2 regions of the Streptomyces sp. NPDC000348 genome follow, and region 1 is predicted to be linked to the other one. Evidence: riboswitches for the same ligand, from Rfam matches in the RefSeq annotation. Region 1 holds a riboswitch; the other holds the start of a gene.

What was found. A riboswitch is a leader RNA that binds a small molecule or an ion and turns the genes downstream of it on or off. The one in region 1 is predicted to bind glycine.
Region 2: linked by a shared signal. The riboswitch ahead of gcvP (aminomethyl-transferring glycine dehydrogenase) and the one ahead of gcvT (glycine cleavage system aminomethyltransferase GcvT) in region 1 are both predicted to bind glycine.

The regions. Positions count from the first base shown of each region.
Region 1 covers NZ_JBIAZD010000015.1:79,033-93,022, reverse strand. The annotation lists gene ACFY3N_RS26560 (L-serine ammonia-lyase) at 1-1,064, opposite strand, end outside; gene glyA (serine hydroxymethyltransferase) at 1,226-2,485, opposite strand; gene gcvH (glycine cleavage system protein GcvH) at 2,500-2,877, opposite strand; gene gcvT (glycine cleavage system aminomethyltransferase GcvT) at 3,002-4,120, opposite strand; glycine riboswitch at 4,327-4,427, opposite strand; gene ACFY3N_RS26540 (AAA family ATPase) at 4,650-5,318, shown strand; gene ACFY3N_RS26535 (enhanced serine sensitivity protein SseB) at 5,371-6,150, shown strand; gene ACFY3N_RS26530 (enhanced serine sensitivity protein SseB C-terminal domain-containing protein) at 6,378-7,127, shown strand; gene ACFY3N_RS26525 (ABC transporter substrate-binding protein) at 7,526-9,196, shown strand; gene ACFY3N_RS26520 (ABC transporter permease) at 9,304-10,308, shown strand; gene ACFY3N_RS26515 (ABC transporter permease) at 10,310-11,269, shown strand; gene ACFY3N_RS26510 (ABC transporter ATP-binding protein) at 11,276-12,277, shown strand; gene ACFY3N_RS26505 (ABC transporter ATP-binding protein) at 12,274-13,806, shown strand; gene ACFY3N_RS26500 (trimeric intracellular cation channel family protein) at 13,925-13,990, shown strand, end outside.
Region 2 covers NZ_JBIAZD010000019.1:4,614-18,603, reverse strand. The annotation lists gene ACFY3N_RS29360 (hypothetical protein) at 3-587, shown strand; gene ACFY3N_RS29355 (DUF5999 family protein) at 905-1,105, shown strand; gene ACFY3N_RS29350 (molybdopterin-binding protein) at 1,295-1,690, shown strand; gene modA (molybdate ABC transporter substrate-binding protein) at 1,856-2,659, shown strand; gene modB (molybdate ABC transporter permease subunit) at 2,656-3,483, shown strand; gene ACFY3N_RS29335 (ABC transporter ATP-binding protein) at 3,488-4,573, shown strand; gene gcvP (aminomethyl-transferring glycine dehydrogenase) at 4,626-7,511, opposite strand; glycine riboswitch at 7,686-7,782, opposite strand; gene ACFY3N_RS29325 (PRC-barrel domain-containing protein) at 7,897-8,271, shown strand; gene ACFY3N_RS29320 (DNA polymerase IV) at 8,282-9,664, opposite strand; gene ACFY3N_RS29315 (MerR family transcriptional regulator) at 9,714-10,397, opposite strand; gene ACFY3N_RS29310 (bifunctional nuclease family protein) at 10,592-11,065, opposite strand; gene ACFY3N_RS29305 (MerR family transcriptional regulator) at 11,149-11,889, opposite strand; gene ACFY3N_RS29300 (FHA domain-containing protein) at 11,928-12,860, opposite strand; gene ACFY3N_RS29295 (DUF881 domain-containing protein) at 12,922-13,821, opposite strand; gene ACFY3N_RS29290 (small basic family protein) at 13,827-13,990, opposite strand, start outside.

The DNA of each region.
Region 1 (13,990 bases):
AGGGCGCCCGCCGCCATCGAGCAGGCGGAGCCCACCTCGCCCTGGCAGCCGACCTCGGCACCGGAGATGGAGGCGTTCTCCTTGAAGAGCATGCCGATCGCGCCCGCGGCGAGCAGGAAGCGGACCACGCCCTCCTCGTCGGCGCCGGGCACGAAGTTCATGTAGTAGTGCAGGACGGCGGGGATGATCCCGGCCGCGCCGTTCGTCGGCGCCGTGACGACCCGGCCGCCGGCCGCGTTCTCCTCGTTCACGGCCATGGCGTACAGCGTGATCCACTCCATGGCGAGGGCCTGCGGGTCGCCCTCGGAGCGCAGCTTGCGCGCGGTGTTCGCGGCGCGCCGGCGCACCTTCAGACCGCCCGGCAGGATGCCCTCGCGGGACATGCCCCGGTCCACGCACGCCCGCATCACGCGCCAGATCTCCAGCAGGCCCGCGCGGATCTCCTCCTCGCTCCGCCAGGCGCGCTCGTTCTCCAGCATCAGCGCGGAGATGGACAGGCCGGTCTCCTCGGTGAGACGCAGCAGCTCGTCGCCCGTACGGAAGGGGTACTTCAGGACCGTGTCGTCCAGCACGATGCGGTCCGCGCCCACCGCGTCCTCGTCCACGACGAAGCCGCCGCCGACCGAGTAGTACGTCTTCGCCAGCAGCTTCGCGCCGGAGGCGTCGTACGCCCCCAGGGTCATGCCGTTGGCGTGGTAGGGGAGCGCCTCGCGGCGGTGCAGCACCAGGTCGTCGTCGAAGGAGAACGCGATCTCGTGCTCGCCGAGCAGCCGGATCCGGCCACCGTCCCTGATCTTCTCCACCCGCTCGTCGGCCGACTCCACGTCCACCGTGCGCGGCGAGTCGCCCTCCAGGCCCAGCAGCACCGCCTTGGGCGTGCCGTGGCCGTGACCGGTGGCGCCGAGGGAGCCGTACAGCTCCGCCCGGACCGAGGCGACCGAGTCCAGCAGGTCCTCGTTGCGCAGCCGTCGGGCGAACATCCGGGCCGCCCGCATCGGGCCGACCGTGTGCGAGCTGGACGGGCCGATGCCGATCGAGAACAGATCGAAGACCGAGATGGCCACGGGAGGACTCCTAAGGGTTCGGCGGACGACGCTGTCCACCGGGGAAGAGGTGGTGCACAGAAGAGGGAACGTTCATGCGGGGCGCATGGTGCGGGGCACCGCGCCCACCGGTCCAGTGTGCGCGGTGCCCCTGATGTCCGTACGAAGGAAAGCGTACGGAATTACTGCAGACCGGGGTACAGCGGGTGCTTCGCGGCGAGTGCCGTCACCCGGGCCCGGAGCGCCTCCACGTCGAAGGACGGCTTCAGCGTCTCGGCGATCACGTCCGCGACCTCGGCGAAGTCCTCGGCGGTGAAGCCGCGGGTGGCCAGGGCGGGCGTGCCGATCCGTAGACCCGAGGTGACCATCGGCGGGCGCGGGTCGTTCGGGATCGCGTTGCGGTTGACGGTGATGCCGACCTCGTGCAGCCGGTCCTCTGCCTGCTGCCCGTCCAGCTCGGAGTTCCGCAGGTCGACCAGGACCAGGTGCACCTCCGTGCCCCCGGACAGCACGTCCACGCCCACGGCCTTGACGTCGTCCTCGACCAGGCGCTCGGCCAGGATGCGGGCGCCCTCCAGGGTGCGGCGCTGGCGCTCCTTGAACTCCTCGGAGGCGCACACCTTGAAGGCGACCGCCTTGGCGGCGATCACGTGCTCCAGCGGGCCGCCCTGCTGGCCGGGGAACACCGCGGAGTTGATCTTCTTGGCCAGCTCGGCCGTGGAGAGGATCACACCGCCGCGCGGGCCGCCGAGGGTCTTGTGCGTGGTCGTGGTCACGACGTGGGCGTGCGGCACCGGGTTCGGGTGCAGACCCGCGGCGACCAGTCCGGCGAAGTGCGCCATGTCGACCATGAGGTACGCGCCGACCTCGTCCGCGATCCGGCGGAACGCGGCGAAGTCCAGTTGGCGCGGGTACGCCGACCAGCCGGCGACGATCAGCTTCGGCCTGCTCTCCTTGGCCAGCCGCTCCACCTCGGCCATGTCGACCCGGCCGTCGTCGCCGACGTGGTACGCGACCACGTCGTAGAGCTTGCCGGAGAAGTTGATCTTCATGCCGTGGGTCAGGTGCCCGCCGTGCGCGAGGTTCAGGCCCATGATCGTGTCACCGGGCTTGAGCAGCGCGAACATCGCGGCGGCGTTGGCCTGCGCGCCGGAGTGCGGCTGCACGTTGGCGTGCTCGGCGCCGAAGAGCTCCTTGACCCGGTCGACGGCGATCTGCTCGATCACGTCGACGTGCTCGCAGCCGCCGTAGTAGCGGCGGCCGGGGTAGCCCTCGGCGTACTTGTTGGTGAGGACCGAGCCCTGGGCCTCCATGACCGCGACCGGGGCGAAGTTCTCCGAGGCGATCATCTCGAGGGTGGACTGCTGGCGGTGCAGCTCGGCGTCGACCGCGGCGGCCACCGCCGGGTCGAGCTCGTGCAGGGGGGTGTTCAGAAGCGACATGCGGATACGGCTCCTCAGCCCGCGGTGTGGGCGTCGTACTCGGCGGCGGTCAGCAGGTCGGCCGGCTCGTCGGTGACGCGCACCTTGAACAGCCAGCCGCCCTCGAAGGGGGCCGAGTTCACCAGCGACGGGTCGTTCACCACGTCCTCGTTCACCTCGGTGATCTCACCGCTGACCGGGGAGTACAGGTCGCTGACCGACTTGGTGGACTCCAGCTCGCCGCAGGTCTCGCCCGCGGTCACGCCGGCACCGACCTCGGGGAGCTGGACGAAGACCACGTCGCCGAGCGCGTTGGCCGCGTGCTCCGTGATGCCGACCGTCGACACGCCGTCCTCGGCGGCCGACAGCCACTCGTGCTCCTTGCTGTAACGCAGCTGCGTGGGGTTGCTCATGGCCTGAATTCTCCTGTACGGGGGGACTGCGGATGACTGAGGGGACTGCGTACGGCGCCCGTGAGCAGGCATGACGTGCTCACCTCACGCGCGGGAACCGGCGCGGGAACCGGCTACGACGGTGTCACTTCCGCCGCTGGTAGAACGGCAGCGTCACGACCTCGTACGGCTCGTGGCTGCCGCGGACGTCCACGCCGACACCCTTGGTGCCCGGCGCCGCGTGCGCCGCGTCGACGTACGCCATCGCGATCGGCTTGCCCAGCGTGGGGGAGGGCGCGCCGGAGGTGACCTCGCCGATCACCTCGCCGCCGGCCACGACCGCGTACCCGGCGCGCGGGACCCGGCGGCCCTCGGCGACCAGGCCGACCAGGACGCGCGGCGGCTCGGAAGCGGCGCGCTCGGCGGCCTCGGCGAGCGCCGCACGGCCCACGAAGTCGCCCTCCTTCTCGAACTTCACCACCCGGCCGAGACCGGCGTCGAAGGGCGTGAGGCCGGTGGTCAGCTCGTGCCCGTACAGCGGCATGCCGGCCTCCAGGCGGAGCGTGTCCCGGCAGGACAGCCCGCAGGGGACCAGGCCGGCGCCCTCGCCCGCCTTGGTCAGCGCCTGCCACAGCTCGACCGCGTGCTCGGGCTTCACGAACAGCTCGAAGCCGTCCTCGCCGGTGTAACCGGTGCGGGCGATGAGCGCGGGGACGCCGGCGACCGTGCCGGGCAGGCCCGCGTAGTACTTCAGGCCGTCCAGGTCGGCGTCGGTCAGCGACGCGAGGATCCCCGGGGACTCGGGGCCCTGCACGGCCAGCAGCGCGTACGCGTCGCGGTCGTCGCGGACCTCGGCGTCGAAGCCGGCCGAGCGCTCCCGCAGGGCGTCCAGGACGACCTGGGCGTTGGAGGCGTTGGCGACCACCAGGTACTCCGACTCGCCGAGCCGGTAGACGATCAGGTCGTCCAGGATGCCGCCGTCCTCGCGGCAGATCATGGTGTAGCGGGCGCGGCCGGGCCTGACGCCCCCGATGTTGCCGACCAGGGCGAAGTCGAGGAGCGCGGCCGCCCCGGGGCCGGCGACCGTGATCTCGCCCATGTGCGAGAGGTCGAAGAGGCCGGCCCTCGTGCGCACGGCGTTGTGCTCGTCGCGCTCGGAGCCGTAGCGCAGGGGCATGTCCCAGCCGGCGAAGTCGGTCATCGTCGCGCCGAGCGAACGGTGCAGGGCGTCGAGCGCGGTCCGGCGGGGTTCGGTACTGCTCATCGGTCGGTCTCCCAGAGGCGATGGGGGTCCCTCCCGCGCGAGTTCATTCGAGCGTGGGGGAAGGCGAGGACGTTTCCTCCCCATCTGTCATCGGAACCTGAGAGGTTCGCCATGACGCCCACGCGGGGACGGTCCTGGCTTGCACCTTGGGTGGGGCCGCCGGAGCACCGCTGGATGCCCTTCGACGGCCCGCTTTTCAGATGTGCCTCGCCCGCGCGGTAACGGGGCCTGAGAGATTCAAGGGAGGGACTTGCTCCTTCGGCGCCCCGGCGGCAAACGGTGCCGGGGACTCTCCCGCGCGGATTCAAGCGGCCGGTATGCAGTTGGCGCGCACATCATTGCACGCATCGCGGGGGCACGGCAGGGGGACCCTTCCCAGGGGGTGCGCAGGATGTGCGGGCGCCGTCACAGGGGGCTGTGACAAGCCTGTTCCGGGAAACGGACGGAAACGACGACATCCGGCATTACCTTCTCTTTACACTCGGCGGGGATCGGTACTCGTACCCGGCCCCAGGGGAGGACGATCACGGTGAACAGGACCACGGCGTGCGCCACCACCACGGGCGTCGCGCTGCCCCAGCAGCCGGCCGCTCAGGCCCGGGGGGCCCGCGGCGCGCTGCCGGCGCCCGTCGTCCGCGATCTGCGCGCGCGGGGCGGCCGCAGCCCGCGCGCGCTGCTCTTCGGGCCCCGGGACCTGGTCGTGGTCACCGGGCTGCCCGGCAGCGGCAAGTCCACGCTGATGCGGCGCACGGTGCGCGGCGCCCGCGTCGACTCCCAGGACGCCCGGGACCGCTGGGACCCCCGCATGCCGCGCCTGCTGCCGTACGCGGTGTACCGCCCGCTGGTCCGCCTCGTCCACTACGCCGGGCTGCGCCGCGTGCTGCGGGCCGGAGGGCCGGTCGTCGTGCACGACTGCGGTACGCAGGCCTGGGTGCGCCGCTGGCTGGCCCGCGAGGCCCGGCGCCGGGGCGCGGACCTGCACCTGCTGCTGCTCGACGTCACCCCGCAGCAGGCCCTGGCCGGCCAGCGCGAACGCGGGCGCGGCGTCTCCCGGTACGCGTTCCTGCGCCACCGCACGGCGAGCGAGCGGCTGCTGCGCGCGGTGGAGCGGGGCGTCCTGCCGGCCGGCTGCGGATCGGCGGTGCTGATCGACCGGGACGCGGCGGACGCGCTGCGCCGGGTCGCCTTCACGGGCTGACCGGATAGCCTTTCGGTCACAGCAGTGGTTCCAGGCAGCAGGCGGTAGGCAGATGGACTTCCCGGCGGACTTCCCGGCACAGGCGCACCCCCATCCGCACGGCGGATGGCCCGGCAACGAGCTGGAGGAGGTGCTCTCGGTCTCCCTGGGCGTCCCCTCGGCGGGCGGCAGGATCGTGGAGGTGCTGGGCCGCAGCTTCGTCTGGGTCCCGCTGCCGAACGGCGGGGGCCCGGACAGCGGCCCGCTGGACCTGCCCACCCTGGAGATCGACGGCCAGGCCTACGTCCCCGTCTTCAGCTCCGAGGAGCAGCTCCGCCAGGCCGTCGGCCCCCACCTGTCGTACACCGTCGCGCCCGCCGTGGAGTTCGCCCGCGGCCTGCCGCCGCAGGCCGGGATCGCGGTGAACCCCGGCGGCGTGGTCGGCATCCCGCTGCCGCCGCCGGCCGTCGCCGAGCTGTGCCGGGCCGGACGCTCCCCGCTGGACGGCCCGGCGACCGGCGGCCGGGTCCGGCTGTTCGAGCCCGACTGGCAGGACGACCCGCTGGACTTCCTCGCCGCCGCCTCGGCGGAGTTCGACTCCATCGGCGTGGTGACCACCGCCCGCCGCTGCCTCGCCGCGATCGAGACGGCCGACCCGGTCCTCTTCGTCGGCGTGGAACTCTCCCAGTGGGAGGGCGACGCCCGCACCCTCCCCCTCGACGCCCTGGGCCGGGCCCTGGGCCGGACCCCCGCCCCCTGGCCGGTCAACCTCATCGTCCTGGACCTAGCCCAGGACCCGGTCGGCGACTGGCTCCGCACCAGGGTCCGCCCCTTCTACGAACGGCCGCGGTGACCCCCGGGGCGCGGGGCCGTGTCGAGGTGCGGCTCCGCCGCGCGGGCGCGCCCCGCCCCAACGCCCCCGCCCCCGCCGGACGACGCGCGGCCCCGGGCTCCTCCGCGCGCCCGCCGGACAGGAGCCCGCCGCACGGCGTCGGCTTAAGCTAGGTTCATCCGCTGGCGAGGTACGGAGGGGCGATACAAGTGAGCGCTGGCACCGCGGCGACCGGACAGGTCGAGCACATGCTGCGCCAGGTGACGCCCGGGCGTTACGACGCGTACGAGGCGTTGCTGCGCGCCCTCGCGACCCCCGCCTCCGGCCAGGTCTGGATGCTGCTCTGGCACGGCCAGGCCGGCTCCCCGGACGCCCAGTACGGGAACATGGAGGTCGACGGCTTCGGCTACGCGCCCTGCGTCACCTCGGCCCAGGAGCTCTCCGCCAGCGGCTGGAACCGGTCGTACGAGGTGGTCGACGGCCTCGAAGTGGCCCGCGCCCTCTATCCCGACCGCTACGGACTCTGGCTCAATCCGCACGCCCCCGGCGGCGGAGTCGGCATCCCCTGGCTGGACCTGCGCCGGATCGCCGGCGGCCTGGACCGCCAGCCCGCCGGACCGCTGCGCCTGTCCGAACCGGCCATCGCGATCCCTCAGTTCTACGCCCTCCTCGCGCAGAACGCCCACCGCACCCCGGCCGTCCGCGCCCTGCGCCGCGCCTGGGTGCAGCCCGCACTGGGCGCCCCGTACCTCGCCATCGGCCTGGACGTGTACGACACCTCCCCGCCGGCCGTGGACGCGGTGCGCGCGATGATGCAGCAGTCCCTCGGCGCGGTCCCGGACGGACTGCCCGTGTCGACCGTCGCGATGTCCGACGAGCACGACCCGGTCGCGATGTGGCTGCGCGCCAACTCCCGCCCGTTCTACGACCGTGAGGCCCACGGCGCCGTGCCGTCCCCCGCGACGGCCTACGGCTACCCGCCCGCGCACCGGGGCTGACCGGCCGGACGCCGCCCTCCTGACGGTCCGTCACGGTCCACGGAGTGGACAGGGGCGCGGGCCGGAACCGATGCGTCCGCCCGGCCCGTCGCGCACTGCTGATTTCGCGCCAGATTTTCGGCCATGCGCGCTCAGCGACAGCGCGCTGACCGCCTGTCACCTGCGGTTTCACCTGTTCTTCACGCCGTCCGGCGCCACCTGGGCGACCGCCGGAAAGACGCTTCTGTGTCCGGCGGGTTAAATCCCGACAGGGGAACGCCTGAACCGTCCCTTATGTCAACTGTTCAGATCTCAGGTAGGTATCACCGCTATCCGGACTGTTCCTGACGCGCTGCGATCGTCTGTAGTGTTCGGCCGGTCAAGATGCATCCACATAGCGGACCCGGAGTGGCCCCAGTATGCGCATATTCAAGTCCCGAGCCGCTCGGGCGATCACGGCCGCGGTGGCGGTCGGTCTGATCGCCACGGGCTGCTCCAGCGAACGGGACGCTGACAACGAAAGCGGCGGCAAGAAGGACACCTTCGTGTTCGCCGGTGCGGGTGACCCGGGTTCCCTGGACCCTGCCCTCGCGAGCGACGGTGAAACCTTCCGCGTGACGCGCCAGGCGTTCGAGGCCCTGCTCGAGCACGAGTCCGGCGGCACCAAGCTGGTCGGCGGCCTCGCCGAGACCTGGTCGAGCAACGACGAGGGCACGGTCTGGACCTTCAACCTCCGCAAGGGCGTGAAGTTCCACGACGGCGAGTCGTTCAACGCCGCGGCGGTCTGCGCCAACTACGACCACTGGTTCAACTGGAAGGGCACCTACCAGTCCAGCGCGGTCTCGTACTACTGGCAGACCATCATGGGCGGCTTCGCGAAGAACGAGGACAAGGAGACGCCCGAGGCGAACTACAAGTCCTGCACCGCGAAGGACGAGAACACCGCCGTCATCGAGGTCAAGAAGCCCTCCGCCAACCTCCCCGGCGGCTTCTCCCTCCAGGCCCTGGCGATCCACTCGCCGAAGGCCCTCAAGGAGTACGAGAAGGAAGAGGCGACCGCCAAGGGCGACGCCATCACGTACCCCAAGTACAGCCAGGAGGCCGGCACGGTCGCCGGCACCGGCCCGTACAAGATCACGAAGTGGAACAAGGGCAACAAGGAAGTCAGCCTGACCCGCTTCGACGACTACTGGGGCGAGAAGGCGAAGATCAAGAACCTGGTCTTCCGCACCATCGACACCGAGGAGGGCCGCCGCCAGGCGCTCCAGGCCGGTGACATCGACGGCTACGACCTCGTCGCCCCGGCCGACGTCAAGACCCTCGAGGACCAGGGCTACGTCGTCCCGACCCGTGGCGTCTTCAACCTCTTCTACGTCGGCATGAGCCAGGGCGCCAACAAGGCGCTCAAGAAGAAGGAAGTCCGCCAGGCGATCGCTCAGGCGATCGACAAGGAGAACCTGGTCAAGACCCAGCTGCCCGAGGGCGGCAAGGTCGCCGACCAGTTCATGCCGGACACCATCGCGGGCTACTCCAAGAACGTCAAGAAGTACCCGTTCGACACCGCCGCGGCGAAGAGCCTCCTCAAGAAGGCCGGTGAGGAGAAGCTCAAGGTCGAGTTCTGCTACCCGACCGAGGTCACCCGCCCGTACATGCCTGCCCCGCAGGACCTGTTCGAGCTGATGAAGGCCGACCTGGAGAAGGCCGGCATCACCGTCACGCCGAAGGCCATGAAGTGGGCCCCGGACTACATCGACGCCACCGAGGCGGGCTCCTGCGACCTGCACATGCTCGGCTGGACCGGTGACTTCAACGACGGCTTCAACTTCATCGGCACCTGGTTCGCCGGGTACGACAAGCAGTGGGGCTTCAAGGACAAGAAGGTCTTCGACGCCGTGAACGCCGGCTCGAAGCTGGGCAAGGCCGAGGAGCGCACCGCCGCGTACGAGAAGGCCAACGAGGCCATCATGGAGTACCTCCCGGGTGTTCCGATCTCGTCCTCCCCGCCGGCCATCGCCTTCGCCAAGAACGTGAACCCGCCGAACGTCTCCCCGCTGACGCAGGAGGTCTTCGCCGAGACGTCCTTCAAGTAGGCGAACAGCGGTAGGAAACCAAAACGGGGGGTCCGCCCGGTCGTCGCAACTCGGCGGCCGGGCGGGTCCATTCATGTAAGACATCACGTAAGAAAGGGGCATGCGGGGTGCTGCGTCTCGTCGTACGAAGACTGCTCCAGCTCATACCCACGCTGCTCGGCCTGTCGGTTCTGCTCTTCCTGTGGCTCGACCGTCTGCCCGGTGGACCCGCCTCAGCGATCCTGGGGGAGAAGGCCACCGAGGCCGAAGTGGCGCGCATCAACCGCGCGCTCGGGCTGGACCAGCCCGTCTACGTCCAGTACTGGCGTTTCCTCAAGCGCATCGCCGAACTCGACCTGGGCACCTCCACCCAGACCGGACAGCCGGTGTGGGACGAGTTCGTCCTGCGCTTCCCCGCGACCGTGGAGCTGTCCCTCCTCGCGATCCTCATCGCGGTCGCCGTCGGCGTGCCCCTCGGCTACTTCGCGGCCCGCAACCGCGGCGGCTGGCTCGACGTCACGTCCGTCTCCGGCTCGCTCGTCGGCATCTGTATCCCGGTCTTCTTCCTGGCTCTGCTCCTGAAGCAGGTCTTCGCCGTCAACCTCGGCATCTTCCCCGCCTTCGGGCGCCAGGACACCGGCATCAACGCCACCGACGTGACCGGCTTCGCCGTCCTGGACGGTGTCCTCACCGGGGAGTTCGACGCCTCCTGGGACGCGATCATGCACCTGATCCTGCCCTCCGTCGCCCTGGCCTCCATCCCGCTCGCGGTCATCGTGCGCATGACCCGCGCCAGCGTCCTCGAGGTGCAGGACGAGGACTACGTCCGCACCGCCGAGGCCAAGGGCCTCAAGCGGAGCGTCATCCGGAGCCGGCACGTGCTGCGCAACGCGATGCTCCCCGTGGTGACCGCGGTCGGCCTGCTCACGGGCTCCCTGCTGTCCGGCGCGGTCCTGACCGAGTCCGTGTTCTCCTTCGGCGGCATCGGCTCCTTCATCCGGACCGCGATCGACGGCCGCGACTACCCCGTGCTCGTCGGGTTCATCATGTTCATCGCGCTGATATACGTCCTGATCAACTTGCTGGTGGACCTGGCGTACAGCCTCATCGACCCGAGAGTGCGGGTGCACTGACATGAGTGTCGCCACCAAGACCGACAAGATCCAGCGCCTCGCGGAACTGGCCGCCACCAAGGAGACCAGCACCGGCGCCAGCCTCTGGCGGGAGGCCTTCCGCCGCCTCAAGCGCAGCAAGATGGCGATCATCGGCGCGGTCGTCATCGCCCTGTTCGTCGTCCTCGCGATCGTCGGGCCCTACATCGCCCCGTACTCCCCGACCGCCCAGACCTGGCGGAACGAGGTCTTCCCCAACCGGGGCGAGTTCGTCGGCATGCGCGGCGAGAACTGGTTCGGGCTCGACCACCTCGGCCGGGACATGTTCTCCCGCATGCTGGTCGGCGCCCGCCAGACGCTGCTCGTCGGCGTCGTCGCCACGCTGATCGGCCTGATCATCGGCTTCCTGATCGGCGGTCTCGCCGGCGCCTTCGCCACCCTCGGCGGCGAGACCGGCAAGCGGATCGACTCCGTCATCATGCGCTTCATCGACATCATGCTGGCGCTGCCCTCGCTGCTGCTGGCCGTGTCCATCGCCGCCGTCATGGGGCAGTCGCTGACCACCGTGATGATCGCCGTCGGTGTCGTCCAGATCCCGGTCTTCGCCCGGCTGCTGCGCGGCTCCATGCTGGCCCAGGGCAGCGCGGAGTACGTGCTCGCGGCCAGGTCCCTCGGTGTGCGCAAGCGGCGCATCGTCGTCTCGCAGATCATCCCCAACTCGCTCAGCCCGGTGATCGTGCAGGCCACGCTCTCCCTGGCCACCGCGATCATCGAGGCGGCCGCCCTGTCCTACCTGGGCCTCGGCAACCCCGACCCGGCCATCCCCGAGTGGGGCGTCATGCTCACCCAGGCGCAGCGGTTCTTCGACAACGCGCCGATGATGGCGGTCTACCCCGCCGTCGGCATCATCATCACCGCCCTCGGCTTCACCCTCCTCGGCGAGGCCATGCGGGAAGCCCTCGACCCGAAGCTGAGGGGCTGAACCACCATGTCTCTGCTCACTGTCGACGAACTGACCATCACCTTCGGCGGACGCGGCCGCAAGGAGTCCCGTGCGGTCGACGGCGTCTCCTTCGAGGTCGACCAGGGCCAGGTCGTGGGCCTGGTCGGCGAGTCCGGCTGCGGCAAGTCCGTCACCTCCCTGGCCCTGATGGGCCTGCTGCCCCACAAGGGCGTCACCATCGGGGGCCGCGCCGACTTCGACGGCGCGAACCTGTTCACGATGAGCTCCTCCGCCCGCCGCGACCTGCGCGGCAGCGAGATGGCGATGATCTTCCAGGACCCGCTGTCCTCGCTCAACCCGGTCGTGCCGATCGGCGTGCAGGTCACCGAGATCCTGGAGCGCCACCGCGGGCTGAAGGGCGAGGCCGCCCGCAAGGAGGCCGCCCACCTGCTGGACCGGGTCGGCATCCCCGACCCGACCCGGCGGCTCAAGGAGTACCCGCACCAGCTCTCCGGCGGTATGCGCCAGCGTGCGCTGATCGCCATGGCGGTGGCCTGCGCCCCGCGCATGCTCATCGCCGACGAGCCCACCACGGCCCTCGACGTGACGATCCAGGCGCAGATCCTGGAGCTGCTCAAGGAACTGGTGGACCAGGAGGGCACCGCCCTGCTGATGATCACCCACGACCTCGGCGTGGTCGCCGGCCTCTGCGACCAGGTCAACGTGCTCTACGCGGGCAAGACCGTCGAGTCCGCCGGGCGCCGCGAGCTGTTCGGCCACCCGACCCACCCCTACGCGCACGGACTGCTGGGCTCCATCCCGCGTCTGGACGCTCCCCGGGGCGAACCCCTCAAGCCCATCCGGGGTTCCATCAACGACCGCATCGCCTGGGCCGACGGCTGCGCCTTCGCGCCCCGCTGCGACCGGTACGAGATGGGCTGCCTGACCGGCACCCCGCAGCTCACCGAGCCGCGTGCGGCCGGCCACCAGGTGCGGTGCGTCAACCCCGTACTCGACGACGCGAAGGCCGAGGAGGTCACCGCATGAGCCTGCTCGAACTGGACGGCGTCAAGGTCCACTTCCCCATCAAGAAGGGCGTCTTCGTCGACCGCACGGTCGGTCACGTCTACGCCGTGGACGGGGTGTCGCTGAAGGTCGAGGCCGGCGAGACCTACGGTCTGGTCGGCGAGTCCGGCTGCGGCAAGACCACCCTTGGGCGGTCCGTGCTGCGGCTGGTCGACATCACCGAGGGGTCCGTCGTCCTCGACGGCACCGACCTGGCGAAGCTGCCCGGCGAGGAGATGCGCCGCTTCCGGCGCCGGCTCCAGATGGTCTTCCAGGACCCGCTGGGCTCGCTCAACCCCCGGCAGAACATCGAGTCCATCCTGTCCGAGGGCATGATCGCCCACGGCATCGGCAAGGACCAGGAGGAGCGCCGGGAGAAGATCAAGTCGATCCTGGACAAGGTCGGCCTGCCCTCCAACGCGCTCGCCCGCTACCCGCACGAGTTCTCCGGCGGCCAGCGCCAGCGCATCGGCATCGCCCGTGCCCTCGTCCTCGAACCCGACGTGATCATCTGCGACGAGCCGGTCTCCGCGCTCGACGTGTCGGTCCAGGCCCAGGTCATCAACCTGCTGGACGAGCTCCAGGAGGAACTCGGCCTGACCTATGTGGTGATCGCCCACGACCTCGCGGTGGTCCGGCACATCTCCGACACGATCGGCGTGATGTACCTGGGCTCGCTGGTCGAGGAGGCGCCGAGCGACGCGCTGTACGCCGAGCCGAAGCACCCGTACACCAAGGCCCTGATGTCGGCCGTGCCGGTGCCGGACCCGGAGGTGGAGGACAAGCGCGAGCGCATCCTGCTCACCGGTGACCTGCCCTCGCCGGCGAACCCGCCCACCGGCTGCCGCTTCCACACGCGCTGCCCCTGGGCCCAGGCCGAGCGCTGCGCGACCGAGCGGCCGCAGCTGCGGGACCTCGGCGGCGGCCACCGGGTGGCGTGCCACTACGCCGAGGAGATCGCGGCGGGGACGCTGAAGCGGACCATGGGCGAGGTCGTGCCGGCGACCCGCGAGGGCGTGGACGACAACCCGACGTCCGAGGAGCCCGGCACCCCGACGGCGCCGGAACAGTCCGGACCGCCGCGGCAGGAGACCGCCCCGGAGCAGGAGGACACGCCCGAGCCGACGGAGAAGGCCGCCGAGACCGCCGAGGCCGTGAACGCCGAGAAGGCGGCCGAGGCGGAGAAGGCCGAAACCGCCGACAAGGCGGAGAAGGCTGCCGGGGCCGACAGGGCCGAGAAAGCCGAGGCCGCCGAGAAGGCCGAAGCCGTCAAGAAAGCCGAGGCCGCCGAGAAGGCTGCCGGGGCCGACGAGGCGGAGGCCGCCGACAAGGCGGAGAAGGCTGCCGGGGCCGACGAGGCCGTGAGCGCCGAGAAGGCCGACAAGGTCGAGGCCGCCGACGAAGCCGGTGCCGCCGAGAACGCCGAGAGCGAGGCGAAGGCGGAGAGCGCGGACAAGGCCGAGAAGGCCGAGGCCGTCAAGGAAGCCGAGGCCGCCGAGAAGGCCGTATAGCCCGCGGGCCTTCGCCCGCGTCCGAGGCATCCCCCGACGGAGTCACGGACAGCAAGTTCACACCGCCCCTCGCCTTGGTTTGCAAGGCGAGGGGTTCTTGCCGGGTGAGAATGTAAAGGTGCTCCAGCAACTGTTCAGTCCGTCCGTCCTGCACACGCTCGACCTGATCGGCATCTTCGTCTTC
Region 2 (13,990 bases), on a different contig from region 1:
CCATGCCCCTGCACGTTCCCCCGGCTCCCGCGCCCGCCCTGCGTTCCGTCCTGACCGCGCTCTCGTCGCCGACCGCGGTCCGCGAAGCCCGGACCCCGTCCCTGCTCGTCTCCCAGGGACCCGCCTCGGCCGAGCTGCCCCTTCCCGTGCACGTCCTGGACCGGGCCGCCTCCGACGGCGGGAGCGCGACCCGGTTGGCCGGGTGGCGTTTCCTGATCCGCACCGGCGACCGCGCGGTGGCCGCCGCGGACACCGTGCTCACCGCCGACGGCTGGACCTTCTCCCGCTTCTTCGAGGGCCCCTACATCACCTCCACCGAGCTCGCACTGCGCCAGGCCGACGCCCTGACACAGCCGTACCAGCCCCGGCTGCTCTCGGTGCCGAGCCTCTACATGCTCACGCTCTGGCTGCACGGCGACCCCACCGCGGACGGCGCCGCCGGCCACCCGGCCGCCACCGATCTGCTCGTCCCGCTCGCCCCGGCGCCGCCCGGCATCGCGGCCCACCGCCCGCACCGGTTCACCGACCTGCTCCCGGTCCTGACGCACCGGGTGACACCGACCCGCCTGCTCGGCTCACCCGCCTGAGAAGAGACCGCGTACCCCGCCGCCCGGGACTCCCGACGCGGCGGGGTACGTGCTGTTCCCGGGCGGACTAGCCCCATCCGGCCACGGTGAACCACCCGAAGTGACCGTGCAGTCGAGGTGAACCGTCCGTGCGGGCGACGCGTCATCAACCTGTGAGGAGCGGTGCCGCGAAATCCCTGCGGATCGTCGTCCGTGGGGCAACACTGGTTTCCGACCGACCTATCACAACGGGGGGGGCGGCCATGAACGAAGCTTCACGCCGCGGAACTGAAACGACAGCCGACTCACAGGTCACCACAGAGCGAGAGATCCCACCCATGTGCCAGCACCAGCCACCGTGCCCCTCAGCCGACTCCGCCGACCGGGAATCCGCCCGTCTCGTGGCGCACCACCCGGAGCAGGGCTGGAGCCTGCTGTGCAACGGTGTCGTGTTCTTCGAGGACACCGGTGAACTCCTGCCCGACGGCAGGATCATCGCCCCGCAGCGTCCCCGCGGCGCCAGCCTGACCACCGCCTGAGCACGACCGGGCGGAACGGGGCCCGCCCGGGGACACGAGGGGCCGGACGCGGGAACTCCCGCGCGCCGGCCCCGACGCGCGTCCGGGGTGCGTCGCCCACCGCGGTCCGGCACGGGAAAGGGGTGCCCGGCCCGCCCGCCCCCGCCGGGTGCGGCTGACGCGCCTTCGGCACCGCCTATCGTGACCGGCATGCAGTCCTACACGATCGGCCAGGCAGCGAGGCTGCTCGGCGTGAGCCCGGACACCGCCCGCCGCTGGGCGGACGCGGGGCGTCTCACCACCCACCGCGACGACGGCGGACGCCGGCTCGTCGACGGACGGGACCTGGCGGCGTTCTCCGTCGAACTCGCCAGGGCCGGCGCCGCCGAGGAGGGCACCCCGTACACCTCCGCCCGCAACGCCTTCCCCGGCATCGTCACCGCGATCAAGCTCGGCGACGTCGCCGCCCAGGTCGAGATCCAGGCCGGCCCGCACCGCCTCGTCTCGCTGCTCACCCGGGAGGCGGTCGAGGAACTCGGACTGGAGGTCGGCATGGAGGCCACGGCCCGCGTGAAATCGACGAACGTCCACATCGACCGCATCTGACGGCGGCAGCGCACCTGCCCGAACGCACATGCACACCCTCTGGCTATTTTTCCTTGCTCATGCAGTGAGACAGGGGGTGAAAGCCTGGCAGATGCGTCAGTATGATCGACGTATCGCGAGGGCTTCACCGGCTCTTCCACCGGCCCGCAGAGGGAGTGCTCCGACATGACCCGTTCGCATCGGACCCGTCGGATCGCCGGCGCCGGGACAGCCGCCGCCGTACTGGCGCTGAGCGCCTGCTCCGGGTCCGGCTCGGGCTCGTCGGCGTCCGCGGGGTCCGGCGGGCGGGAGATCACCGGCACGGTCACCGTCTTCGCGGCCGCCTCGCTGAAGGAGAGCTTCACAGTGCTGGGCGAGCGCTTCGAGAAGGAGCACCCGGGGACCGAGGTCACCTTCAACTTCGGCGGCAGCGACGGCCTGGCGGCCGGCATCGGCAACGGCGCGCCGGCCGACGTCTTCGCGGCGGCCAGCGCCAGGACGATGAAGCTCGTCGTGGACGGGGGACACACGGCGGGCAGCCCGAGCACCTTCGCCCGCAACCGGCTGGAGATCGCCACCGTGCCGGGCAACCCGCACGCGATCGACTCCCTCGAGGACCTGGCCGTGTCCGGTCTCAAGGTCGTCCTGTGCGACAGGACGGTGCCCTGCGGAGCCGCCGCGCGGACCGCCCTCGCCGCCGGCGGGGTCGAGCTGGAGCCGGTCTCGTACGAGCAGGACGTCAAGAGCGCCCTGACGAAGGTCGAGCTGCGGGAGGCCGACGCCGCCGTCGTGTACCGCACGGATGTGAAGGCGGCCGGTGACAAGGTGGAGGGCGTGGAATTCCCGGAGTCCGCCGAGGCCGTCAACGACTATCCGATCGCCCGGCTCGAGAACGCCCCCAATCCCTCGGCGGCGAGGGCGTTCGTGGAGCTGGTCGGGTCGCCGGAGGGCCAGAAGGTGCTGGGTGGGGCGGGATTCCTGAAGCCATGACCACCGGCCAGGAAGCCCCCCGGAGGGCACGCCCCCGTGCCCCCGGCCGCGGTGTCCCCCTCGCCCTCCTCGCGCCCGCCCTCCTGGGCCTGGCGTTCCTCCTGGTCCCGCTCCTCGCCCTCCTCCTGCGCGCCCCCTGGCGCAGCCTCCCCGAGCAGCTGTCCAGCCCCGAGGTGTGGGACGCGCTGCGGCTGTCGCTGTTCTGCGCCACGACGGCGACCGCGCTGAGCCTGGTCCTCGGCGTTCCGCTGGCCTGGCTGCTGGCCCGTACGGACTTCCCCGGCCGGGGCCTGGTCCGCGCCCTGGTGACGCTCCCACTGGTGCTGCCCCCGGTGGTGGGCGGTGTCGCCCTGCTGCTCGCCCTGGGCCGCAACGGCGTCGTCGGCCAGTGGCTGGACGCGTGGTTCGGCGTCACCCTGCCCTTCACCACCGCGGGCGTCGTCCTCGCGGAAACGTTCGTGGCGATGCCGTTCCTCGTCATCAGCGTCGAGGGCACGCTGCGGGCCGCCGACCCGCGTTACGAGGAGGCGGCCGCCACCCTGGGCGCCTCCCGCTTCACCGCGTTCCGCCGGGTCACGCTGCCGCTGATCGCTCCCGGCATCGCGGCGGGCGCCGTACTGGCCTGGGCCCGGGCCCTCGGGGAGTTCGGCGCGACGATCACCTTCGCCGGCAACTTCCCCGGCCGCACCCAGACCATGCCGCTCGCGGTCTACCTCGCCCTGCAGAACGACCCGGCCGCCGCGATCGCCCTCAGCCTGGTCCTGCTGGCGGTGTCCGTCGCCGTACTGGCCGGGCTTCGGGACCGCTGGATGAGGGCCGTCTGACACCATGGCGAAGAATCCCGGACACCTGCCCGAGCCGGCCGGCACCACGGCCGAAGGGCTGGACGCGCGGCTCGTCGTGGACCACGGCTCCTTCCGCCTGGACGTCGCGCTCACCGCCGCGCCCGGTGACGTCGTCGCCCTGCTGGGCCCGAACGGGGCCGGCAAGACCACCGCCCTGCGCGCACTCGCGGGCCTCGCCCCGCTCAGCGCCGGGCACCTGCGGCTGGACGGCACGGAGCTGCGCCGCACACCGCCGGAGTCGCGCCCGGTGGGTGTCGTCTTCCAGGACTACCTGCTCTTCCCGCACCTGACCGCGCTCGACAACGTGGCCTTCGGGCCGCGCTGCCGGGGCGTCGGCAAGGCGGAGGCACGCGCCCAGGCCGCCGAGTGGCTCGACCGCATGGGTCTGGCCGGGCACGCGGGTGCCCGGCCCCGGCGGCTGTCCGGCGGCCAGGCCCAGCGCGTGGCCCTCGCCCGCGCCCTGGCCACCCGCCCCCGGCTGCTGCTCCTGGACGAACCGCTCGCCGCCCTGGACGCCCGTACCCGGCTGGAGGTGCGCGCGCAGCTCCGCCGTCATCTGGCCGCCTTCGAGGCCGTGGCCGTCCTGGTCACGCACGACCCGCTGGACGCCATGGTGCTCGCCGACCGTCTGGTCGTCGTGGAGCAGGGCCGGATCGTGCAGGAGGGCACGCCCTCCGACATCGCCCGTCACCCGCGCACCGAGTACATCGCCCGGCTGGTGGGCCTCAACCTGTACCGCGGGCAGGCCGACGGCCATGCGGTGCGGCTCGACGCGGGGCCCGCCGTGAGCACGACGGAGCACCTCTCCGGGCCCGCCTTCGTGGCGTTCCCGCCCGACGCCGTCACCCTGCACCGGGACCGGCCGACCGGCTCCAGCGCCCGCAACCTCTGGCGCTGTGAGGTCGCCGGTCTCGAGACCCACGGGGACCGGATCCGCGCGGAGCTCACCGGCGAACTCGCCCTGGCCGCCGACCTCACCACGGTCGCCGCGGCCGAACTCGGCCTCCACCCGGGCGCGACGGTCTGGGCGGCCGTCAAGGCGACGCAGACGCACGCGTACCCGGCGTAGCCGCACACGCCGCAGGGCCCCGCTCCGGTCGAGCGGGGCCCTGCGGCGTGCGTCAGTCCTCGTACGCGTCCAGCGGCGGGCAGGAACAGACCAGGTTCCGGTCGCCGAAGGCCTGGTCGATGCGGCGCACCGGCGGCCAGTACTTGTCGGCGGCGCTCACCCCGGCCGGGAACACGGCCTCCGTCCGGCCGTACGCGTGCTCCCACTCCCCGCCGAGCGCGGCAGCGGTGTGCGGGGCGTTGCGGAGCGGGTTGTCGTCCGCGGGCCACTCGCCGGAGCCGACCTTCTCGATCTCCGCGCGGATCGCGATCATCGCCTCGCAGAACCGGTCGAGTTCGGTGAGGTCCTCGGACTCGGTGGGCTCGATCATCAGCGTGCCGGCCACCGGGAACGACATCGTCGGCGCGTGGAAGCCGTAGTCGATCAGCCGCTTCGCCACGTCGTCCACGCTGACGCCGGTCGCCTTGGTCAGCGGGCGCAGGTCGATGATGCACTCGTGCGCGACCAGGCCGGCGGGGCCGGTGTAGAGCACCGGGTAGTGCGGCTCCAGGCGCTTGGCGATGTAGTTGGCGCTGAGTACGGCCACCTGCGTGGCCCGCTTCAGGCCCTCGCCGCCCATGAGACGGACGTACGCCCACGAGATCGGCAGGATGCCCGCCGAGCCCCACGGCGCCGCCGAGATGGGCCCGACACCGGTCTTCGGGCCGGCCTCCGGCTGGAGCGGGTGGTTCGGCAGGTACGGCGCCAGGTGCGCCCGCACGCCGACCGGGCCGACGCCGGGGCCGCCGCCGCCGTGCGGGATGCAGAAGGTCTTGTGCAGGTTCAGGTGCGAGACGTCACCGCCGAAGTGGCCGGGCTTGGCCAGGCCCACCAGCGCGTTGAGGTTGGCGCCGTCCACGTACACCTGGCCGCCGGCCTCGTGCACCTCGGCGCAGATGTCGGCGACGTGCTCCTCGAACACGCCGTGCGTCGAGGGGTACGTGATCATCAGCACCGCCAGCTCGTCGCGGTGCTGCCCGATCTTCGCCCGCAGGTCCGCGACGTCGATCTCGCCGTCGTCGGACGTCTTGACGACGACGACCTTCATGCCGGCCATCACGGCGCTGGCGGCGTTGGTGCCGTGCGCGGAGGACGGGATGAGGCAGACGGTGCGCTGCTCGTCGCCGTTGGCCCGGTGGTAGCCGCGCACGGCGAGCAGACCGGCCAGCTCGCCCTGGGAGCCGGCGTTCGGCTGGAGGGACACCTTGTCGTAGCCGGTGACCTCGGCGAGACGTTCCTCCAGCTCGCGGATGAGCGTGAGGTAGCCCTGGGCCTGCTCGGCGGGCGCGAAGGGGTGCAGCTGACCGAACTCCGGCCAGGTGACCGGCTCCATCTCGGTGGTCGCGTTGAGCTTCATGGTGCAGGAGCCCAGCGGGATCATGCCGCGGTCCAGCGCGTAGTCGCGGTCGGAGAGCCGCCGCAGGTAGCGCAGCATCGCGGTCTCTGAGCGGTGCTGCCGGAAGACGGGGTGGGTCAGGTACTCGTCGTTGCGCAGCAGGGCGTCCGGCAGCGTGTCCCGCGCGGCCGCGTCCAGGGCCTCGGCGTCGCCCTCGACGCCGAAGGCGCTCCACACGGCGGCCAACTGCTCCCGGGTGGTGGTCTCGTCGCAGGCGATCGAGACGTGGTCGGCGTCGACGAGGCGCAGGTTGACGCCGTTGTCGCGGGCGGCGGCGACCACCTCGGCGGCCCGTCCGGCGACCCGCACGGTCAGCGTGTCGAAGTAGGAGCCGTGCACGATCCCGGCTCCGCCGGCCCGCAGTCCCTCGGCGAGGACGGTGGCGTACCGGTGGGTGCGCCGGGCGATCAACCGCAGCCCCTCCGGACCGTGGTAGACGGCGTACATCCCGGCCATGACGGCGAGCAGCACCTGGGCGGTGCAGATGTTGCTGGTGGCCTTCTCGCGGCGGATGTGCTGCTCACGGGTCTGGAGGGCGAGACGGTAGGCCTTGTGTCCGTCCGCGTCGACGGAGACGCCGACGAGCCGCCCGGGCAGGCTGCGCGCCATCTTCTCCTGGACGGCCATGTAGCCGGCGTGCGGCCCGCCGAAGCCCATCGGCACACCGAAGCGCTGCGTGGTGCCGACCGCGATGTCCGCGCCCAGCTCACCGGGCGACTTCAGCAGGGTGAGGGCGAGCAGGTCGGCGGCCACGGTGACGAGCGCGCCGAGCTCGTGCGCCCGGTCGATCACCGGCTTGATGTCGCGCACGGCGCCCGAGGCGCCCGGGTACTGGATCAGCACGCCGTTGATCTCGCGCTCGGCGAGCTCGGCGGGGATGCCCTCACCGAGGTCGGCGACGACGACCTCGACGCCGGTCGGCTCGGCGCGGGTCTCGATCACGGCGATGGTCTGCGGCAGCACGTCCGCGTCGACCAGGAACAGGCCCTTCTTGTTCTTGCCCATGCGCCGCGACAGCGCCATCGCCTCGGCGGCGGCGGTGCCCTCGTCGAGCAGGGAGGCACCGGAGGTCGGCAGGCCGGTGAGCTCGGCGACCACGGTCTGGAAGTTCAGCAGCGCCTCGAGCCGCCCCTGCGAGATCTCCGGCTGGTACGGGGTGTAGGCCGTGTACCAGGCCGGGTTCTCCATCACGTTGCGCAGGATGACGGGCGGGGTGAACGTCCCGTAGTACCCGAGCCCGATCATGGAGCCGAGCACCTCGTTGCGGTCGGCCAGCGCACGCAGCTCGGCCAGCACCTCGGCCTCGCTCCGCGCACCCGGCAGGTCCAGCGCATCGGCGTTCTTGATCACATCCGGCACCGCGGCGGCCGTCAGCTCGTCCAGCGAGCCGTAGCCGACCTGGGCGAGCATCTTGGCCCGGGCCTCGTGGTCGGGGCCGATGTGGCGCTGCTCGAAGGGGATTCCCTGTTCGAGCTCGGAGAGCGGAGTGCGAGGGGCGGTCATTGAGGAGGCCTCCTGGTCCGACGACCTTCGAGGGGCACCACGGCGCGGGTGCCCGAACGGCCTCCCCCTCTGTCATCTCAACCTGAGAGCTTCACCGGACGGCCCGAAGGCGTCCGGTTTTCACCGTCGGTGAGAGCGGAAGCCGTCGACACCCGCCCTGCTTTCCAGAGTGACCTCGTCCGTGCGGTACGTGTGCCTGAGAGATTCCGGGGAGGATTTGCTCCTTCGGCGCCTCCGGTGGTGTCCGGAAGGGCTCTCCCGCACGGGGTCAGCAGCCGTTTGCCAGCCTACCAGCGAGCACCGCACCAGTACCTTCGAGTGGCCGCCCAGCCGATTGTGCCGTTCTGTAGTGCTTACGGATGAGTTTGCGACCAGTGGAGGGCCCGTGCAGACCGACATCGATCCGCGCCACCTGATCGGCCGCAAGGCGTTCGACCGCAACGGAAACCGGATCGGCACGATCGACGAGGTCTACCTCGACGACGCCACCGGCGTACCGGAGTGGGCGGCGATACGCACCGGTCTGTTCAGCAGGGACGCCTTCGTCCCCCTGGAACCCAGCGACCTCATCGACGGCGCCCTCCACGTCCCCTTCGAACGCGCCCTCATCAAGGACGCCCCCGACTTCGGCGTGGGCCGCCACCTCTCCCCCGAACAGGAACTCCAGCTCTACCACCACTACGGCCTGGACCTCGCCGCTCCGCCTCCCCTCCCGGACCGCGACTTCGGCAAACTCGCCGGGAACGACAAGCCGGCCTGATCCGCCTTGCTCACCGTCCCCGCGCCCCTCGGCCGGCCCCCGCGCCCTCGCCCTCCCCGGGTCCTCGGGCCACCAGCGGCAGCGGTTCCGCCGGTTGCAGAGCCGGGTCGTCGACGCGGAAGGTCTTCACCCTGCCCGGCTCCGAGCCGGGTGTCTCGAAGCGCACCGTGACCCGGCCCAGCCCGCTGCCCTGCACCCATCCGTGTCCGTGCACGGCGTGCCGTACGTCGTGCCCCGCCGGCCAGCGCCGCTCGGCGGGTGCCTCCGGCTCCGGCGCGGGCGCGGCCTCGGCCTCCTCGCGCAGGAGGTCGTCCACGGGGCCGCCCGCCTGCGCGAACAGGTCCTCCTGCGTGTAATCGGCCAGCCCGCTGACCCCGACGCCCAGCAACCGCACCCCGCCCGTCGTGTCGACCGAGTCCAGCAGCCGCGCGGCCGCCTCCCGCACCACCGCCGGATCGTCCGTGGGGCCCCGCAGCGTCTCGGACCGGGTGAGGGTCGAGAAGTCGTACCGGCGCACCTTCAGCACGATGGTCCGCCCCGACAGGCCCGCCGCCCGCAGCCTGCGCACGCACCGGTCCGCGAGCCGCCGCACCTCCCCGCCGACCCGCACCCGGTCGTGGATGTCCACGTCGTACGTGTCCTCCACCGACACCGACTTGGCCTCCCGCTCGGCCACCACGGGCCGCTCGTCCCGGGCCAGCGCCATCGCGAACAGCGCGCGCCCATGGGCCTTGCCCAGCAGCCGTACGAGCTCGTCCTCCCCGGCCTCGGCGAGCTCGTCGACCGTGTGGATCCCCGCCCGCCGCAGATGATCACCGGTCGCCGGTCCGACGCCCGGCAGGGTGCGGACCGACAGCGGCCCCAGCAGGGCCCGCTCCGTGCCCGGCTCGATCAGCACCAGTCCGTCCGGCTTCGCCTGCTCCGAGGCGATCTTCGCCAGCATCTTGGAGGCCGCGAGCCCCACCGACCCGGTGAGCCCCGTGACCGCTCGTATGTCCGCGCGCAGCTTCGCCCCGGCCAGCCGCGCCGACCGCTCGTCCCAGGCCGTGCCGCCGGCCTCCAGGTCCACGAACGCCTCGTCCAGGCTCAGCGGCTCCACCAGCGGCGACAGGGCCCTCAACAACCCCATCACCTGCTCGCTGATCGACCGGTAGAGGGCGAACCTCGGCACCAGATACGCGGCGTTCGGCGCGAGCCGACGGGACTGCGCCATGGGCATCGCCGAGTGGACGCCGAAGACCCGTGCCTCGTACGAGGCGGTGGCCACCACACCCCGTGGCCCGAGCCCGCCCACGACGACCGCCTTCCCGCGCAGACTCGGCTTGGAGGCCTGCTCCACCGAGGCGAAGAAGGCGTCCATGTCGAGATGCAGGATCGTGGGCGCGGTTCTCACCTCTCCGATGCTGCCGCACGCCACTGACAACGGCCGTTGCGGGGCGGTCTCAGACGGCCTTGTTCCGCCGCCGCGCCAGCTCGTCCATCGGGTTGTGCCCGACCAGGGTCTCCCCGGTGTCGACGCGCTCCCCGTGCAGCTGGGACAGCGCGCTCTCCACGTCCCGCCACACCACGCCCACGGCGATGCCGAAGACGCCCTGGCCGCCCTGGAGCAGGGCGTGGACCTCGTCGGGCGAGGTGCACTCGTAGACCGTGGCCCCGTCGCTCATCAGCGTCATGCGCTCCAGGTCGCTGAAGCCGCGCTCGCGCAGGTGCTGGACCGCGGTGCGGATGTTCTGCAGGGAGACGCCCGTGTCCAGGAACCGCTTGACGATCTTCAATACGACGACGTCGCGGAAGCTGTACAGCCGCTGCGTACCCGATCCGTGGGCCGGCCGCACGCTCGGCTCGACCAGCCCCGTACGGGCCCAGTAGTCGAGCTGCCGGTAGGTGATACCGGCGGCGGCGCAGGCCGTGGGCCCCCGGTAGCCGATCTGCTCGGACGCCATGGATGTCGCCCCTCCGCTGCTCGGCACAGCCGTCGGTCGCTGTGGAGCGTGGTCGATCGCGCCGCCGTGGACGGGATGCCCCCCGCTCGGACGGAGCCGGGAGTTCTGGGGAGGGTACGGCCCGCTCGCCCCGAAACCACGTCCGGGGACACCCCCAGCCGTACCGTCGCCGCTGCTTCTCACGCCGACCTCCGTCCTTGACCTGCCTCCTCGAAGGTAGGCAGTCACCAAGGGTGCGTCAACGATCGCCACACTCGGCACGCCGAGTGATAATCACCCTAAGAGTGGTTTCCCGTACCCCACCGTGGGGAAAGGCTAGCCGAATGCCTTCGGCGTGAGCCCCGGCGGCCGACCCGGTCGGCGGCCACCGACCGCCCTCACTGGTTACTGGTTCCGAAGTCCTCCGGCGAGATCTGGTCGAGGAACTCGCGGAACTTCTCCACCTCGTCCTCCTGCTCGTCCGGGATGGCGATCCCGGCGTCGTCGAGCACCGTGTCACTGCCGTAGATCGGCGTACCCGTCCGCAGGGCCAGCGCTATGGCGTCGGAGGGGCGGGCACTCACCTCGACACCGCTGGCGAACACCAGTTCCGCGTAGAAGACGCCCTCGCGCAGATCGGTGATGCGCACTTCCGTGAGCTCCTGTCCGACGGCTTCCAGCACGTCCTTGAACAGGTCGTGGGTCAGCGGCCGTGCGGGTGCCATGCCCTGCTGGGCGAAGGCGATGGCCGTCGCCTCCCCCGGCCCGATCCAGATGGGGAGGTAGCGGTCGCCGCCCACTTCACGCAACAGCACGATCGGTTGGTTGGAGGGCATCTCGACCCGGACACCTACGACATCGAGCTCGTTCACACAGCAACCCTAGGCCGTGCCCGGGACGTTTGGGTAGTCGGGCAGGCAACGGGTGGCAGATCCGGCCCCCGCGCCGCTCCGTCTCAGGGCAGCCGTATCCCGAGTGCCGCCTGCACCAGCGCCGCGTGCAGCTTCACCGTGAGCCCCGCCAGCTCCTTCGTGCGCGCCTGGGCGTGGGCCCTGGTCTGCGGGTTCCGGTGGCGCTTCAGCGGGGCGACGACCTGGTCCACCAGGCCGGCCTCACGGTCGGCGGCGGCCTTCATCGCCCTCAGATGACGCGGCTCGATCCCGAACCGCCCCAGCTCGGTGATGAGCCCGGCGACGGTGACCGACTCGGCGTCGTACATGCCGTCCTCGACCGGGGCGAGCAGCCCGTACGACTCCCACTCGGCGAGCATCGGCTCGTCGATGCCGGCGACCGCCAGCAGCCGACCGCGCCCGATGCGTGCCACCGTGGGCGCCTCGACGGCGTGCTCCTGACCGGTGTCCCCGTCCCCCGGACGGCCCAGCGCCGGCAGGTGGACGGCGTCGCCGCGCTCCACGGCGTCGAGGTGCTCACGGATCACTTTGAGCGGCAGATAGTGATCGCGCTGCATGCGCAGCACATGACCGAGGCGCTCGACGTCCCCGGCGCTGAACTTGCGGTACCCCGACGGAGTCCGCTGCGGCTCGATCAGCCCCTCCGACTCCAGGAAACGGATCTTGGAGATGGTGACCTCGGGGAACTCCTCGCGCAGCACGGTCAGCACCGCGCCGATGCTCATCAGTCCGGTGCCCGTGGCGGCGGCGCCGTTGCCGGCACCGCCGCTCGGTGTCTGAACCATGGACCTTCCCTGGGGTTCCCCGGACGGATCCGGGGAGGTCAGTAGCCCCGCTGGCTCGCGTAGAAGACCAGCCGGTACTTGCCGATCTGCACCTCGTCGCCGTTGGACAGGGCGACCTGGTCGATCCGCTCCCGGTTGACGTACGTGCCGTTCAGGCTGCCCACGTCGGCCACCGTGAAGGAGCCGTCCGGGCCGCGCCGGAACTCCACGTGCCGACGGGAGACCGTCACGTCGTCCAGGAAGATGTCGCTCTGCGGGTGACGCCCGGCCGTGGTCAGGTCGCCGTCCAGCAGGAAGCGGCTGCCCGAGTTCGGCCCGCGGCGCACGACCAGGAGCGCGGAACCCATCGGCAGCGCGTCGACGGCCGCCTGCGCCTCGGGAGAGAGCGTCGGCGTCTGCGTCTGTCCGGTGACTTCCGCGTCGTAGGCCTCCAGACCGGAGATCGAGATCGTGGACGTCGTCTCCGAGGGGCGCTCCGGGGTGACCCCGGGCCTCAGCGGCGCGCCGCAGTTGGAGCAGAAGCGGCTGTTCTCCGCGTTGCGGTTGCCGCACCTCGTACACACCAGGGCCGACATGGACGGATCCTCCTGCCGCGGCTGCCCCCCAGGGGCGTGGGACGCGTACGGGTCGGAGAACCCTCCACCCGTACCTGAGGTCGACGGCTGCCCGAAACCTATGCCGCCCGACTGCGCGGGGTCAACGGACGGCGCGCCCTGACCCACCTGGTCCCGGTACAGCGGACGCTGGCCTTCCGCCTCAGGCTGTGCGCGATGACGAGCGGTCGCGTTGCCGCTGCCCTCTCGCCGCGCGCTCTTGCCGAACAACTTCGCAAACAACTTCACGGGCGATTCCCCTTGACCGAAACAGACCCGCCCGTGGGGCAGGACGAACCCTGACTGAACACATTGGCCGACCCGGACATCTTCACAACGTCCGCCTCCGCCAGACAGTTTCCACCACGCACCACCCATTCGGTGCGCCGACCCCCCGCAACCTCATGCCCTGGCCGAACGCGCCCCATGCACCTCCGGTTCACCGGGAGGACGACCGAGCGTAGTCAGGCCGCTTCACCGCCCGCAAGGCATCCACGACGATCTTGGTCGACCGCTCCACGGTAACGGTGGCCTGTTCCTTTTCGAGAGTCTGCACCACGCCTCCGGGGATGTTGAGCGCCGGCTCGAGGTCCTGCGGCTTGCCGATGACCTTGAAACGATAGGGCGCGGTGATCTTGTTCCCGTCCACGCCGACACCGTTCCCGGAGTCCGTCAGGTAGGTGCCCGCCACCACCCGCACACCGTTCACCTGGATCGCCTCGGCGCCGGCCGCGCGCAGCTCCTGGATGGCGTCGAGCAGCATGTTCGCCTCGACCGTCCCCTTCGTGTCCTCGATGGCCATCGTGATCCCGGGCCCCTGCGCGGCCACGGTGCCCGCCAGCACACCGAGCTGCCGTTCCTTCTCGATGGTCTGCTTGCGGGCCTCCTCGGCCTGGTCGGAGCTGTTCTCCAGCTCGTCGCGCTGCTTCTCGAGTCCCTGCTTCTCGTCCTCAAGACGCTCTGTGCGGTCGTCCAGTTCATCGAGGATGCGCACAAGATCTTCCTGACGTGCCCCGCGCAGCGCGCTGTCGCTGTCGCTGTTCGACGCCACCTGGACGGCCAGACCGAACCCGAGGCCGAACAGCAGCAGGGCGACGATGAGTTGGGCCCGGGTCACCCGCGGCGGCCAGAGCCCCTTCACCAGCCGCTGCCGGCCGGTCAGACCGGACGAGGACTGCGGAACGTCCTCCTCCGCGGGTGCGGGCGCCCTCGTGGGCACCTCGGCGGGCACCTCCGCGGGCAGTTCCCTGCGCAGGCCGGCCGCGGGCGGGGCGTCCGGAGCCGGCCTCGGCGGGTACACCGCCGGGCGCGCCGTCTCGTTGTGCTCGTGCTCACTCATCGGCCTCACGCCCGGAACACGTGCCGGCGGATCGCCGCGGCGTTGGAGAAGATGCGGATGCCGAGGACCACCACGACGCCCGTCGACAGCTGGGCCCCCACGCCGAGTTTGTCGCCGAGGAACACGATCAGGGCGGCGACGACGACGTTCGACAGGAACGACACCACGA